DNA from 2 places in the Pseudomonas pichavaramensis genome. Region 2 is predicted to be linked to the other one. Evidence: predicted binding sites of a transcription regulator. Region 2 holds the regulator's gene; the other holds the start of a gene.
The links. The regulator FliA, encoded in region 2, starts transcription of late flagellar genes. The targets are predictions, from matches to a motif close to CTAAAGTTTNNNNNNNNNNNGCCGNTAA.

Region 1 (7,582 bases), on a different contig from region 2:
GCCATTCTCGATTTTCTCGGCGAGGACCTGGCGTTCAAGGTCGACAGCGACCTGTTCCTCGGCTACATCGATCGTCCCGGTATCCGCCCTGCTCCGTACCTGGCTCGCGCTCATTGGATCAGCATGAACGCCAGCCAGTTGCCACTCGGCAAGCACGAATTGCACCAGCTGTTGACGCGTTCGCATCAGTTGGTAGTGCGCCGGTTGCCTAAACGCCTACAGCCGGGATTGCTACTGGACGAATAAGGGAAGGTGCCGGGCGATATAGGCACCATCGAGCAACAGCAGGTCGATCCAGAACAGCTGATGAGCTGCGACAATCAACCAGAACACAGCTTGATAGGACGCCTTGCGCGTCTTGTGCCTGAAGGCCTGCTGCGCAATCAGAGCGCCCGGCCAGCCGCCTGCAAGCTCCACCAGATGCAAGGTATTCTCCGCTGTGCGGCGGCTACCGCTCTGGGCGCTGCGCTTGTCCAGCCAGTACTGCACGAAGCTCAGCAGACTGGCCAGCAGATAAAGTGGAGCGACCCACCAGAAACCTCTGCCGAGCAACTGCCAGGCACCGAACAGTGGCAAGGCGCAGAGCAAGCCGAAGAGTACAGCCTTGACGGAAAAATTCTGGATAGGGCCCTGGGACGCAGCTCTCTTTGCCCGTCTGACGACAGGCTTACGGGGTGTGGGAGTCGCAGTATCGGCATTCCTGGGTTTGCGCCGGATTGCCTGATTATCGAGGCTTAGACCTCCAGCCAAGCGTAGATGCTCAGCGCGGGGCCGACCTCGTTGATCACGCCCTTCGATGAACAGCACCTCATCCCCGAGCTGCGGCCTGCGCTCGCCGCGCATCGCCGAGATATGGGCGAAAACCTCGGCGCCGCCGTCCTGCGGCTGGATGAAGCCGAAGCCCTTGGCATCGTCCCAAGTTTTCAGGCGCCCTCTGCGCTCGTTGCCGATCACGGCTGCGCCGTGCTCCAGTCGATCAGATTTAGCTGCCAGGTCGCGAGAATGAGCAAGCCGAAGGCGATCCGGTACCACGCGAATACCGCGTAACTGTGATTGGTAATGAACTTGAGCAAGGCGCGTACGGTGATCATCGCCACGATAAACGTGCTGACGAAGCCGATGGCGAATATCGGTAGGTCGCTCACCTGCAGAATGTCACGGTACTTGAACAGCGAATAAACAGTGGCAGCGACCATGGTCGGCATGGCCAGAAAGAATGAGAACTCGGTGGCTGCCTTGCGCGACAGGCCAAAGACCAGGCCACCAATAATGGTGGCGCCTGAGCGTGAAGTGCCAGGAATCAGTGCCAGACACTGAGCGAAGCCGACCTTCAACGCCAGCTTCCAGTTCATGTCATCCACCGACTCGGCCTTGATCGAATGCACCCGCTTTTCCGCCCAGAGCATGATGATGCCGCCGATGATCAGCGCCATGGCCACGGTGATCGGATTGAACAGCCAATGTTCGATCAGGTCGGCGAAGGTCAGGCCGAAGATGACCGCCGGGATGAACGCCAGCAGCAGGTTGAAAGTGAAGCGCTGGGCCTTCGGATCGCTGGGTAACCCCACTACTACACCCAGTACTTTCGCTCGAAATTCCCAGATGACCGCCAGAATGGCGCCGAGCTGAATGATGATCTTGAAAGCTGTTGCCGTTTCCCCATTGAAGCCGAGCAGATCGCCGACCACGATCAGGTGCCCCGTACTGGAAATCGGCAAGAACTCGGTCAGGCCTTCCACTATGCCCAGAATCAGGGCCTGAAAGGCCATCCAGATATCCATCAACTCCCCCAAAGCGCGGCGACTCACCTACGCGTAAAACTAGAACATGGAACATAGGCCCCGCCGTGGGACACAAAGCCGTCGCGGAGGTTCCTCGCGAGGTCTAGCTCGGTGCTCGTTCAGGTTCTGCGCCTAGCTGCCGAAATGCTATCAGACAACTAGAGTGAATAATGCCTCGATGTGACAGTATTGCCTTGCCCTCCGAACGAGGCTGCCCTGATCCCGACAATTACAACAATCAGGAACACGTCCATGAACAGCTTGCGTAGTCTTCCCATCAGCCGCCGCTTGTGGCTGATCCTGGTGCTGGCCATCCTGACACTGATCCTGCAGGGGGCCTACATGCTGCGACAGATCCATACCGATCTGTACGCGGGTAAATCTGAGAAAACGGAGCATGTGGTGCAGAGCGCCGCAGGCATTCTCAAGCACTTTCACGAGCTGGAGGTGGCCGGCACTCTGAGCCGCGAAGTGGCCCAGAAGCAGGCCATGGAGGTGATTCGCGGCCTGCGCTACGACGGTCAGGAGTACTTCTGGATCAATGATCAGACCCCGGTCATGCTCATGCATCCGATGAATGCCAAGCTCGAGGGCCAAAACCTGTCCGCGTTCAAGGACCCGGACGGCAAGGCGCTATTCAACGAAATGGTCGCCATCACCCGTAGCCAAGGGGCGGGTCAGGTCGATTATCGTTGGCCCAAGCCAGGTGCCAGTGATCCGGTGCCCAAAATCTCCTACGTTGAGCTGTTCAAACCCTGGGGCTGGATCATTGGTTCCGGCGTCTACGTCGATGACGTTCAGGCCGAGTTCAGGACCCAGGCGTTGAGTGCGATGGGCATCGGTTTGCTCATCGCCGTGCTGCTCGCCGCGCTGGTCGTGCTCATCACCCGCAGCATCGTCCAGCCGTTGCAGGCCGCTGTAGAGGCAATGGCCAATATCGCCAGTGGTGAAGGCGATCTGACCCGCAATCTCGACAGTCGGGGCCGTGATGAGCTGACCTCGCTGGCCACCTATTTCAATGCCTTCACCGACAAGCTGCGCCAGGTTATCCGGCAGATGCTCGACTCAGCCGGTTCTCTGGATCAGGCGGCTGCCTCGCTTGGCGACATATCCAGCGAAGCACAGCGACACAGCCAGCAGCAGGCGCAGCAGATGGAACTGGTGGCAACCGCAGTGAACCAGGTGACTTACGGCGTACAGGATGTAGCGAAGAATGCCGAGCATGCATCCGGCGAGATGCAGAGCGCCGAGAGTCAGGCCAGCCAGGGACAGCAGAACATCGACGCCAGCCTGCGCCAGATCGACCAACTGTCGAGCACCATCGACAAGGCCGTGGAAGTGATCCAGTCGCTGGCCAGCGAAAGCACGCAGATCGGTAGCGTCCTGGAAGTGATCCGTTCGATTGCCGAGCAAACCAACCTGCTCGCCCTCAATGCGGCCATCGAAGCGGCTCGCGCCGGCGAACAGGGTCGAGGGTTTGCCGTGGTTGCGGACGAAGTTCGCCTTTTGGCGCAGCGCACCCAGCAATCCACTGCCGAGATTCAGGGCATGATCGAGCGCCTGCAAGGCAACTCCGAGGCCGCCGTGAAGGTCATCCACGAAAGCAGCCGCGCCTCGCAACTCACCGTGGAACAGGCCAGTCAGGCTGGCGAAAGTCTTGCGCAAATCGCCCAGTCGCTGCGTAATCTGAGTGGGCTGAACGCTTCCATCGCCAGCGCTACCTTGCAACAATCGCACGTGGTGGAAGACATCAACCAGAACGTCACCCAGACGGCAGCATTGGCCCATAACACGGCCGAAGCGGCCGAACAGTCGAGTGCTGCCAGCCAGCACCTGAAACAACTGGCTGACCAGCTCAATCGCCTGCTGGGGCAGTTCCGCGTATGAGACGTTCATGAGCAACATGCAACATCAGGAGGTCGACTTCAGTCGGCCGCAGAACCAGGACCTGATCTGGGATCTGGACAGCATGGCCCGGCGAGAGCTGGCCGAACGTTTCATCAAACTGTTCGAAAATCGTCTGTGCGTGTACTCCGAATCGGTGGGGCAGCTGTATACCAACTACAGCCTGCACTTCCCTACCGATCTCGGGCGCAAGATGGTCGTGCTGCCCAATCCCTACGCATTTCACGATACCCTGCATGGCATCGACAGCCAGGCCATCCGCAAGACCGGGCTCTGCGTGTTACCCGGTAAGGTGCTGGGCAAGCCTGGGCTGCTGCTCAGCACGCAGATCGTCGATGGCGGCCCTGCTCCCAAGACCATGGACTTCAAGCCGGCGCTGGCCCAGATCATCAGCAAGCAGAAGGCAAAGGGCGATCTGTTCCTGCCAGTGCTGATGAAAGGTGATTTACGCGAGTTCGACCAGCAGATGCCTTACATCCACCTGCACCGTTTGCAGCTGGCCCGCCTGGAACGACTGTCGAGCTTCGAACGCGACGACATCCAGCAAACCATCACCCGCAAGCTGCTGATGCTGTACCGACAAGCCGACAGCCTGGTGTGCTGAAAGCAGCCAGCCCAGTACAATCGCCTCCCTTTTTTCACCTTTGCGAGGATGCCGGATGTCCTGGCTCGAACTCATTGCTGCCGGGCTCGGCATCATCGCGGTCTGGTTGACGGTCAGGCAGAACCCCTGGTGCTGGCCCATCGGCCTGGCGATGGTGCTGCTGTACGCCTGGCTGTTCTATGACTGGCGGCTGTATTCCAACCTGCTTCTGCAGGTGTTGTTCGCGGGATCGCAGCTCTACGGCTGGTGGCAGTGGACACGGGGCGGAGACCAGCACGATGGGCGCAAGGTCAGCCAGCTGGGGCTCGTCAGCATGGCAACAGGCCTGTCGATCGGAGCCCTGGGCGCCGGGCTGCTCGGTTATCTCATGGCGAACTACACCGATGCCAGCGCCCCCTGGCTGGATGCGGCGCTAACGGCGTTCAGTCTGGTCGCGCAACTGTGGATGGCACAAAAACGCCTGCAATGCTGGCCACTTTGGGTGGCGGTTGACCTCTGCTACGTCGCCTTTTTCCTGCATAGCCAGCTCTATCTTACCGCCGGGCTCTACGCCGCATTCACCGCTCTGGCCATCAGCGGTTGGCTGAGCTGGCGTCGCGATCCAGCCTTGCAGCGTGCGTTATGAAGGTACTGGTACTGACGGGGCCGGAGTCCAGCGGCAAGAGCTGGTTGGCCGCGGAAATCCAGGCCCGCTTCGGCGGAATGGTGGTGGGCGAGTATGTGCGCCATTTCATCGACCAGCACCAGCGCGACACCTGCTACGCCGACATCGACGCCATCGCGCGTGGCCAGTTGGCCTGGGAGGACACCGCGCGCTCAGCGCAGCCGTCACTGCTGATCCTCGATACCCATCTGCTGAGCAATATGCTCTGGAGTCGCTGTTTGTTCGACGACTGCCCGAACTGGCTGGAAAACGAGTTGCTGGCCCGCCGTTACGACCAACATCTGTTACTTGATCCTGCCGGTGTGCCCTGGGTCGAGGACGGCCAGCGATGCCAGCCATTGCTGGCTGAGCGTCAGGCTTTTCATCGCGCCTGCCACGACTGGTTGCACGACAACGGGCAACGCTTTATCAACCTCTCCGGTACCTGGAGCGAACGTCGCGAAGCCGCCCTGGATCATGTGGCGGCGCTGCTCGGCTTAGCGGATCAGTACGCTGGCCCAGGCCAGTAGCAGGCTGACGCACACAACCAGGGTCAGAGGGGTACGCAGCGCCGGATACCACTGCGGCGCCAGCCCTACCCTCACGGCGTGCATATCGGCCAGATAAAGCCCAATGAAAGACAGCAGAAAGATCGGCAGCGTAAACGCCATGGGCAGGCCACTGGCCAATGCGGCCCAACCGAGCAACGGCGGGATTACCGACAAGCCCAGTTGCAGCTTGGCGTTCTCGTCGGTTTCCTCGGCACGCATCGCCAGGCCCCAATGGATCGCCCCCATGAAAGCAAGAATCACAGCGGAGAAATCAAGCAGGGCTGCCAGTACGAAGGGACGCCAGCCCAGTGGAATGATCCAGATTCCGGCCGCACCGCCGACAAATGGCGCAAGCCCGGCATAACCTAACAATACAGCCAGTTTCGGCGGCTTTTCGGCGTCGAACGGATGCATGAAGATCTCCTGCGATACGTGTGCAGTGCACCTTAGCAGTGTTTCCCTGGTGATACAGCCAGCCCTCTCAGCGCAACCGATGTTTGTGCAACAACCGATAGAAGGTTGGACGAGAAACGCCGAGTGTTCGGGCGGCCTGACTCATATTGTGGGTGTAGCGACCCAATACATCATTCAACGCCTGCCGTTCGGCTCGTAAGATGTAGTCCTCGAGCGTTACAGGGGCATTTTCCAGCGCCTGAGGCGCATCGAGCCCGAGATCTGCGGGAAGTATCTGTCGCCCTTGCGCCAGAGCCATCGCTCGCAGCAAGCGATGGCGCAGCTCGCGGACGTTACCGGGCCAGTCATATGCCGTCATGGCCGCTACCGCTTCGTCACTGAAGCGCCGGTGCTGGCGCCCTATTGCCGCGCCGTGACGCCTGGCAAAGTGCTCGGCCAGCAACAGCAGATCGCCTGGCTGTTCACTCAGGGCTGGGGTCGTCAGTTGTCGGGCGCTCAGTAGCCGATAGAGATCGCTGTGGAAACGGTTCTGCTGCACCGCGTCCTCGAGCTCACCTTGGTTCAGGGTAATCAGACGCAGGCTGGGCTGAGCCTGCAGGCAGCGTAGTAGTCGCAGCTGTTCGTCACCAGAGAGGGCCGTGATGTTCTCGATCAACAGGCTCGTTGCGGCGGCTGCAGCCAGAGTCGCTGAATGCCCGGATTGATCAAATAGCCCTCTAGATAGCTCCGCTGCGTCGACACATATCATTTGCTGCTTTGCACACGCCGCCCGCTCATGAAGTAGTTGCGCCAAAAGGTGCTTGCCGCTGCCGCGCTCGCCCCTGATCAGCAATGGCCCATCTCGCCCGCCTTGCTCGTCCAGTTGCTTACGCAGATTACGTGCCTGCCCACGGTTACCGAGAAACTGCAATGCCTTCCTGTCTTTCGGGCGAAGCAGCCGCGCACCTGCCTGAGCCTGCTGCAGGCTTGCGGACAAGCGCGAAACATCCACGGGCAACGAGAACGCGGCAAAAAACCATTCACCGACCAGCTCGTTTATGTCGACCGGTATCAGGGTCGGGTTAGCCACCAGTGCAACGCAGCACAGCCGTGTTCGCCGTAGTTGCGCGAGCAACGTGGGTATCGGCTGTTCATGCAGGTCAAACAGCACGACCTCGTCCGTCGACGCAGCGAGTGCTCCCGGCTTACAGAAGCGTATCGACCAGCCCACATCCTGCAGAGGCGCAAGCAGCGCCTCGCATGTGCCTATTGGCTCGAGCACCAGTACATGCCGGGATGTGCCGGAAACAGCCTCCAACATACTCCATCCTTGGCGCCATTATTTTGTAATCCCAATAAAAACAATGATTTGGCGCTCACATGTGTAACGCTAGCAAGAACTTTGACGCCGCATGGAACATTTCCTTATATCCCTAGTTCCAGTTGGTTATTGCGGGTTCCTCAACAAGACCGCGATGGCAACTTGCCAACCGCTCACAGGATTGGCATAACAGGCCACTTAATAAGAACGCCACAAGGAAGTTCTGCGATGCGTCTGCTGCGCCGTACCCTGAAGCTCATTGCACTGTTGGTCCTGATCGGCCTGGCGGTCGTGCTCTATTACGTGATCAATCCCAATTTGCCGAGCTTCGAGCAGCCGAAAGAGCTGCATTATCTGCAGCAGTGGAGCGACGAGCAGCGGCAG
Region 2 (7,582 bases):
GCATCGCGCTGTCGATCGTCGTGTTGCTGGTCAGCATCTACGCGCTGCGGCCGCTGGATTTCGCCGTGTTCCCCACCATCCTGCTGGCGGCGACGTTGCTGCGTCTGGCGTTGAACGTCGCCTCTACGCGTGTCGTGCTGCTCAACGGTCACGAGGGGCATGGCGCGGCGGGCCAGGTGATCCAGGCCTTCGGCGAGGTGGTGATCGGCGGCAACTACGTGGTCGGTATCGTGGTGTTCGCCATCCTCATGATCATCAACTTCGTGGTGGTCACCAAGGGTGCCGGGCGCATCTCTGAAGTGAGCGCACGTTTCACCCTGGATGCCATGCCCGGCAAGCAGATGGCCATCGACGCCGACCTCAACGCCGGCCTCATCGACCAGGTCGAGGCCAAGAAGCGCCGTAGCGAAGTGGCCCAGGAGGCCGACTTCTACGGCTCCATGGACGGTGCCAGCAAGTTCGTCCGTGGCGATGCCATCGCCGGTCTGCTGATTCTGTTCATCAACCTCATCGGTGGTATCGCTATCGGCGTGCTGCAGCACAGCCTGGCCTTCTCCGATGCCGGCAAGGTCTACACCCTGCTGACCATCGGTGACGGCCTCGTCGCACAGATTCCTTCGCTGCTGCTGTCCACGGCGGCGGCGGTGATGGTGACCCGCGTGTCCACCTCCGAAGACATGGGTGCGCAGGTCAACCGGCAGATGTTCGCCTCGCCGCGTGCGCTGGCCGTGGCCGCGGCGATCATGATCGCCATGGGCCTGGTGCCGGGCATGCCGCACTTTTCCTTCATCGGCCTGGGCCTGATTGCCGCCGCTGGCGCCTACTGGATCGCCCACCGTCAGCGCAAGATCAAGGAAGAGGAGGTCAAGGAGGTCCAGCGTCAGCAGGAGCTGCTGCCAGCGCAGAAGGCGCAAGAGGTCAAGGAGCTGGGCTGGGATGACGTTACCCCTGTGGACATGGTCGGCCTGGAGGTGGGCTATCGCCTGATTCCGCTGGTCGACCGCAACCAGGGTGGTCAGCTGCTGGCGCGCATCAAGGGCGTGCGCAAGAAGCTGTCGCAGGAAATGGGCTTTCTCATGCCCTCCGTGCATATTCGCGACAACCTCGACCTGGCGCCCAACGCTTATCGCCTGACACTGATGGGCGTCAGCGTGGCTGAGGCCGAGGTCTATCCCGACCGTGAGTTGGCGATCAACCCCGGCCAGGTGTTCGGCCCGCTCAACGGCATTGCCGCCAAGGATCCGGCGTTTGGTCTGGAAGCGGTGTGGATCGACCCGACGCAGCGCGATCAGGCGCAGTCGCTGGGTTACACCGTGGTCGATGCCAGTACCGTGGTTGCCACTCATCTCAATCAGATCCTGCACAAGCATGCCCACGAGCTGCTCGGCCACGAGGAGGTGCAGCAACTGATGCAGCTGTTGGCCAAGAGCTCGCCGAAGCTGGCCGAAGAGCTGGTGCCGGGGCTGGTGTCGCTGTCGACCCTGCTCAAGGTGTTGCAGGCGCTGCTGCAGGAGCAGGTACCGGTGCGCGACATCCGCACCATCGCCGAGGCGATCGCCAACGTCGCGCCCAAGAGTCAAGATCCCGCCGCTATGGTTGCCGCTGTCCGCGTTTCGCTGGCACGTGCAATCGTGCAAAGCATTGTGGGACTAGAGCCGGAGCTGCCTGTGATCACTCTGGAGCCAAGGTTGGAACAGATATTGCTCAACAGTCTGCAGAAGGCCGGTCAGGGCAGTGAGGATGGCATCCTCCTTGAGCCTGGCATGGCTGAAAAGCTGCAGCGTTCCCTGGTGGAAGCGGCGCAGCGCCAGGAAATGCTCGGCAAACCGGTGATTCTGCTGGTAGCCGGTCCGATCCGGGCGATGCTGTCGCGCTTCGCGCGGCTGGCGGTACCCAGCATGCATGTGCTGGCGTACCAGGAAATTCCGGACAACAAGCAGGTCACCATAGTCGCTACGGTCGGCCAGAACTGAGGTAAAGGGTCATGCAGGTCAAACGCTTCTTCGCCGCCGATATGCGGACCGCCATGAAACTGGTGCGTGACGAATTGGGCGCCGATGCCTCGATCATCGGCAATCGCCGAGTCGCTGGTGGCGTCGAGCTGACGGCTGCGCTGGATTACCAGGCGCCGGCACCGGTACGGCCGAACCCGGCGCTGGAAGCCGAGCTGCGCAAGACCCAGGCACGCATCGCCAGTGCCCAGGCCGAGCTGACCACCCGTGCCGAGCAGGACGCTGGCAAGGATCGCCAGTTGTTCGCCAACGAGTCGCTGCTGGCCCCCGAACTGCCGGCTACTCCGGTCAAACCTCAGCGTCCTGTCGAGGCCGTCGCGGCTGCGGCGCCAGCGGTTGACCCGCGCGCGCTGGATGCCATGCGCTTCGAACTGCACGGCCTGCGTGAGCTGATCGAGGTTCAGCTGGGCTCGATTGCTTGGGGGCAGATGCAGAATCGTCGTCCGCAGCAGGCCAACCTCTGGCGTCGCCTGCAGCGCATGGGCCTGTCGGCCGAGCTGTCGCAAGCGCTGCTGAACAAGGTGTCTGGGATCGCCGAGCCGCGTCAGGCCTGGCGGATGATCCTGGCGCATCTGGCTCACGCCATCAGAACGCCCAAGGTAGAGCCGCTGGAAGAGGGCGGGGTAATCGCTCTGGTCGGCCCCGCCGGTATGGGCAAAACCACCACGCTGGCCAAGCTGGCTGCGCGCTACGTACTTAAGTACGGCGCGCAACAGGTCGCTCTGGTCAGTATGGATAGCTATCGTATTGGCGCGCAAGAGCAACTCAAGACGCTTGGGCGTATCCTTGGCGTATCGGTGACTCAGGTCGATCCAGGGCAGTCCCTGTTACAGGCTCTGACCCCCCTGGCCAAGAAGCGCGTGGTGCTGGTCGACACCGCCGGCCTGCCGGGCAACGATCCGGCTTTGCGTTTGCAGCTGGAAAGTCTGGCTTCGGCGCGGATCAAGGCAAAGAATTATCTGGTATTGGCGGCAACGAGTCAGAGCCAAGTGCTCAAGGCGGCCTACCATAGTTACAAGCGTTGCGGCCTTGCAGGCTGCATACTGACAAAGCTTGACGAGGCTGCCAGCCTGGGTGAGGTATTGGGTCTGGCTATAGGCCAGCAACTGCCGGTAGCCTATGTCACTGATGGACCGCGAATTCCGGATGACCTGCAGGTGCCGCGTAGTCACCAACTGGTCAGTCGTGCAGTAGGACTGCAGTCTGCGGAGCAGCCGAGTGAAGATGCCATGGCGCAGCTGTTCGCCGGGCTCTATCAGCAGCCGGCGCAGCGCGCCGGATAACGGACGGTATTGTTGCACCCTCCCGCGTCATGACGCAGAAGTGAACGGCCTCCACAGGTAATCGATCTGGGATGGCCAAGTCGAAGTTAGACAAGGTGTAGAAAGAACATGGGTATGCATCCCGTACAGGTGATCGCGGTGACCGGCGGCAAGGGTGGCGTCGGCAAGACCAATGTGTCGGTGAATCTGTCCATGGCCCTGGCTGACCTCGGCCGCCGAGTCATGCTGATGGACGCCGACCTAGGCCTGGCTAACGTCGATGTACTGTTGGGCCTTACGCCCAAGCGTACGCTGGCCGATGTGATTGCTGGCGAATGTGACCTGCGCGACGTATTGCTGCAGGGCCCGGGTGGTATTCGCATCGTGCCGGCAGCGTCTGGCACGCAGAGCATGGTCAGCCTCACGCCGATGCAGCACGCCGGGCTGATCCAGGCATTCAGCGATATCAGCGAGAATCTTGACGTGCTGGTGATCGATACCGCAGCCGGTATCGGTGATGCGGTGGTCAGCTTCGTTCGTGCTGCGCAGGAAGTTCTCGTGGTGGTGTGCGATGAACCGACCTCCATCACCGACGCCTATGCGCTGATCAAACTGCTCAATCGCGACCATGGCATCAGCCGTTTCCGTGTGCTGGCCAATATGGCCCACAGCCCGCAGGAAGGTCGCAATCTCTTTGCTAAGCTGACCAAGGTGACGGATCGTTTTCTTGACGTCGCCCTGCAGTATGTCGGTGCCGTGCCCTACGACGAGTGCGTGCGCAAGGCCGTACAGAAGCAGCGTGCCGTTTATGAAGCGTTCCCACGATCCAAGTGCGCTCTGGCGTTCAAGGCGATTGCCCAGAAGGTTGACACCTGGCCGCTGCCGGCCAACCCCCGTGGCCATCTGGAGTTTTTTGTCGAGCGTCTGGTGCAGCAACCGACGGCTGACAGCGCCGTATGACAGCAGCTTCTGGACTTCGTATGTACAACAAGGCGCAGGCGCAGGATTCCCAGCACCAGTTGATCGAGCGTTATGCCCCCTTGGTCAAGCGTATCGCCTACCACCTGCTGGCACGTTTGCCGGCCAGCGTGCAGGTCGATGATCTGATCCAGGCGGGCATGATCGGTTTGCTCGAAGCTTCACGTAAATACGACTCCAGCAAAGGAGCCAGCTTCGAAACCTTCGCCGGAATTCGTATCCGCGGGGCCATGCTCGATGAGGTGCGCAAGGGCGACTGGGCGCCGCGTTCGGTGCACCGCAACAGTCGCATGGTCAGCGATGCGATTCGTGTCGTGGAGGCCCGTACCGGGCGTGACGCTAAAGATCACGAGGTTGCGGCCGAACTCCAATTGAGTCTGGAGGATTACTACGGCATTCTTGGCGACACTTTGGGCAGCCGCCTGTTCAGCTTCGACGACCTTCTGCAGGACGGCGAGCACGGAGGGTTGCATGAAGACGCCGGGCACACCCATCTCGAACCTTCGCGGGACCTCGAAGACGAACGCTTCCAGGCGGCTTTGGCCGATGCCATCGCCGGCTTACCGGAGCGTGAACGTCTTGTGCTGGCGCTGTATTACGATGAAGAACTGAACTTGAAAGAAATCGGTGAAGTGCTGGGGGTTAGCGAGTCGCGCGTGAGTCAATTGCACAGTCAGTGCGCGGCACGCCTGCGCTCACGACTGAGCGAATGGCGCGCCGGCTGAAGGGCGGCTTACTCGCAGGCGCAAGCGGTTTCACGATTAAAGGACGTAGTTGCGAGCGCAATACGTTTGGGACTGTACGGAGGTCGACTTGGACAAGAACATGAAAATCCTCATCGTTGATGATTTTTCGACGATGCGACGGATCATCAAGAACCTCTTGCGGGATTTGGGTTTCACCAACACCGCAGAAGCCGATGACGGCACTTCGGCGCTGCCGATGTTGCAAAGTGGCAGCTTCGACTTTCTGGTGACCGACTGGAACATGCCCGGTATGACCGGCATCGACCTGCTGCGTGCCGTGCGCGCTGACGAGCGCCTCAAGCATCTGCCAGTGCTGATGGTGACTGCTGAAGCCAAGCGCGATCAGATCATCGAGGCGGCCCAGGCCGGCGTGAATGGCTACGTGGTCAAACCCTTCACCGCCCAGGTGCTGAAGGAAAAGATCGAGAAGATCTTCGAGCGGGTCAACGGCTGATGTCGGCCGCGAGGGTGCTATGGAACATGATGACTCCACGATGGGTGACCTCGAGTCGACCCTGAAGAACAACGCCCGCGATTTGGTCGATAGCCTCGAACAAGGCAATTTCGGCGCCGCGGTGCAACTGATCAACGAGCTCAACAAGGTCCGTGACCACGGGCTCTATCACGAGGTTGGCAAGCTGACCCGTGAACTGCACAACGCCATTGTCAATTTCCAGATCGATCCGCGCATGCCGCATGCGCAGGAGCTTTCGCAGATTGCCGATGCGACCGAACGCTTGAACTACGTCGTTACCCAGACCGAAAGGGCTGCCAACCGCACCATGGATCTGGTGGAGCAGAGCGCTCCGTTGGTCAATGACCTGAGCGATGAGGCGCAAAGCCTGGGGGCGGAATGGGGTCGCTTCATGCGTCGCGAGATTGGGGCTGACGGGTTTCGCGAACTGGCCAAGCGTGTCGAGCTGTTTCTGGCTCGCAGCGAGCGTGACGGCGCCAAGTTGTCCAATCACCTCAACGATATTCTGCTGGCGCAGGACTACCAGGACCTTACCGGGCAGGTGATCAAGCGTGTCACCCAGTTGGTGACCGAGGTCGAGAGCAATCTGGTGAAACTGATGCTCATGGCCAGTCAGGTCGATCGTTTTGCCGGTATTCAGCATGACCATGAAGTGCTGCGTGCCGAACAGGAAAAATCAAAAGAGCCATCGCGGGGTGAAGGTCCGCAGATTCATGCCGATAAGCGTGATGACGTTGCCTCCAGTCAGGACGATGTCGACGACCTGCTGTCCAGTCTAGGGTTCTAAGGAGCACACACATATGAGCTTCGGCGCCGATGAAGAGATCCTCCAGGACTTCCTGGTAGAGGCCGGCGAGATTCTCGAACAGTTGTCCGAACAATTAGTCGAGCTGGAAAGCCGACCGGACGACATGAACCTGCTCAACGCCATCTTTCGCGGTTTCCATACCGTCAAGGGCGGAGCGGGCTTCCTCCAGCTCAATGAGCTGGTGGAGTGCTGCCATATCGCCGAAAACGTGTTCGACATCCTGCGCAAGGGTGAGCGTCGCGTCGACTCGGAACTGATGGATGTGGTGCTCGAGGCTCTTGATGCAGTCAATGGCATGTTCGGTGAGGTGCGTGAGCGCCGCGAACCTACGCCTGCTTCCCCTGAGTTGCTGGCCGCACTGGCGCGCCTGGCTGAGCCTGCTGGGGCAGAGGCCGCTCCGGCTGCTGCGCCTGCGCAGCAGGCCGAGCCTGAGCCAGAGCCCGTGGTCGCGCCAACGCTCTCGGGTGACATCACTGATGATGAATTCGAGCAATTGCTCGACGCACTGGGTGATGCGCCGGCCGCAGAAGTGGCGACCTCCAGTGACGACATCACCGATGACGAGTTCGAGTCCCTGCTCGATCAGCTGCATGGCAAAGGTCAATTCAGCGGCACGGTCGAGGTGTCGGCGAGCCCGGCGAGTGTTGCTGCGCCCGCTGCAGCACCTGCCAGTGACGACATCACCGATGACGAGTTCGAAGCGCTGCTCGATCAGTTGCACGGCAAGGGCCAATTTTCCGGCGCCGCAGAGGCACCGGCAGCAGTCGCCGCACCCGCTGCAGCACCTGCCAGTGACGATATCACCGACGATGAGTTCGAATCGCTGCTCGACCAGTTGCATGGCAAGGGCAAGTTCGTACCGCCGAGCGAGCCGGCACCGTCTGCTGCGCCTGCTCCGGCAGTAAAACCAGCCGCCCCCGCTGCTGCAGCCAAAGCCTCAGCACCTGCGGCTCCCGCCAAAGCTGAGCCCGTTGCGGGCCGGGCCGCTGCCGCGCCGGCACCTGCTGCTGACAAGGCACCGGCGGCGAGCGAAGCGGAGACCACCGTACGGGTCGATACCGCACGCCTCGACGAGATCATGAACATGGTCGGCGAGCTGGTGCTGGTGCGTAACCGTCTGGTGCGCCTGGGCCTCAATAGCGGCGATGAGGCGATGTCCAAGGCGGTCTCGAACCTCGACGTGGTCACGGCGGATCTGCAGACTTCGGTGATGAAGACCCGCATGCAGCCGATCAAGAAGGTTTTCGGCCGCTTCCCACGCCTGGTGCGCGATCTGGCGCGTAACCTGAAGAAGGAAATCA

Region 1: the regulator FliA is predicted to act here: its motif matches at 1,900-1,927, upstream of ACJRW5_RS12980 (methyl-accepting chemotaxis protein).

Annotation. Positions count from the first base shown of each region.
Region 1 is NZ_JBJKFJ010000007.1:39,221-46,802, forward strand. Features, by position in the region: gene ACJRW5_RS12965 (MmcQ/YjbR family DNA-binding protein) at 1-246, shown strand, start outside; gene ACJRW5_RS12970 (DUF1294 domain-containing protein) at 232-954, opposite strand; gene ACJRW5_RS12975 (undecaprenyl-diphosphate phosphatase) at 951-1,781, opposite strand; gene ACJRW5_RS12980 (methyl-accepting chemotaxis protein) at 2,034-3,668, shown strand; gene ACJRW5_RS12985 (hypothetical protein) at 3,676-4,290, shown strand; gene pnuC (nicotinamide riboside transporter PnuC) at 4,346-4,915, shown strand; gene ACJRW5_RS12995 (AAA family ATPase) at 4,912-5,463, shown strand; gene ACJRW5_RS13000 (DUF3429 domain-containing protein) at 5,431-5,898, opposite strand; gene ACJRW5_RS13005 (sigma-54-dependent transcriptional regulator) at 5,966-7,198, opposite strand; gene ACJRW5_RS13010 (di-heme-cytochrome C peroxidase) at 7,427-7,582, shown strand, end outside.
Region 2 is NZ_JBJKFJ010000002.1:223,733-231,314, reverse strand. Features, by position in the region: gene flhA (flagellar biosynthesis protein FlhA) at 1-1,973, shown strand, start outside; gene flhF (flagellar biosynthesis GTPase FlhF) at 1,985-3,295, shown strand; gene fleN (flagellar synthesis regulator FleN) at 3,404-4,234, shown strand; gene fliA (RNA polymerase sigma factor FliA) at 4,231-4,977, shown strand; gene ACJRW5_RS04600 (chemotaxis response regulator CheY) at 5,078-5,452, shown strand; gene ACJRW5_RS04595 (protein phosphatase CheZ) at 5,472-6,260, shown strand; gene ACJRW5_RS04590 (chemotaxis protein CheA) at 6,274-7,582, shown strand, end outside.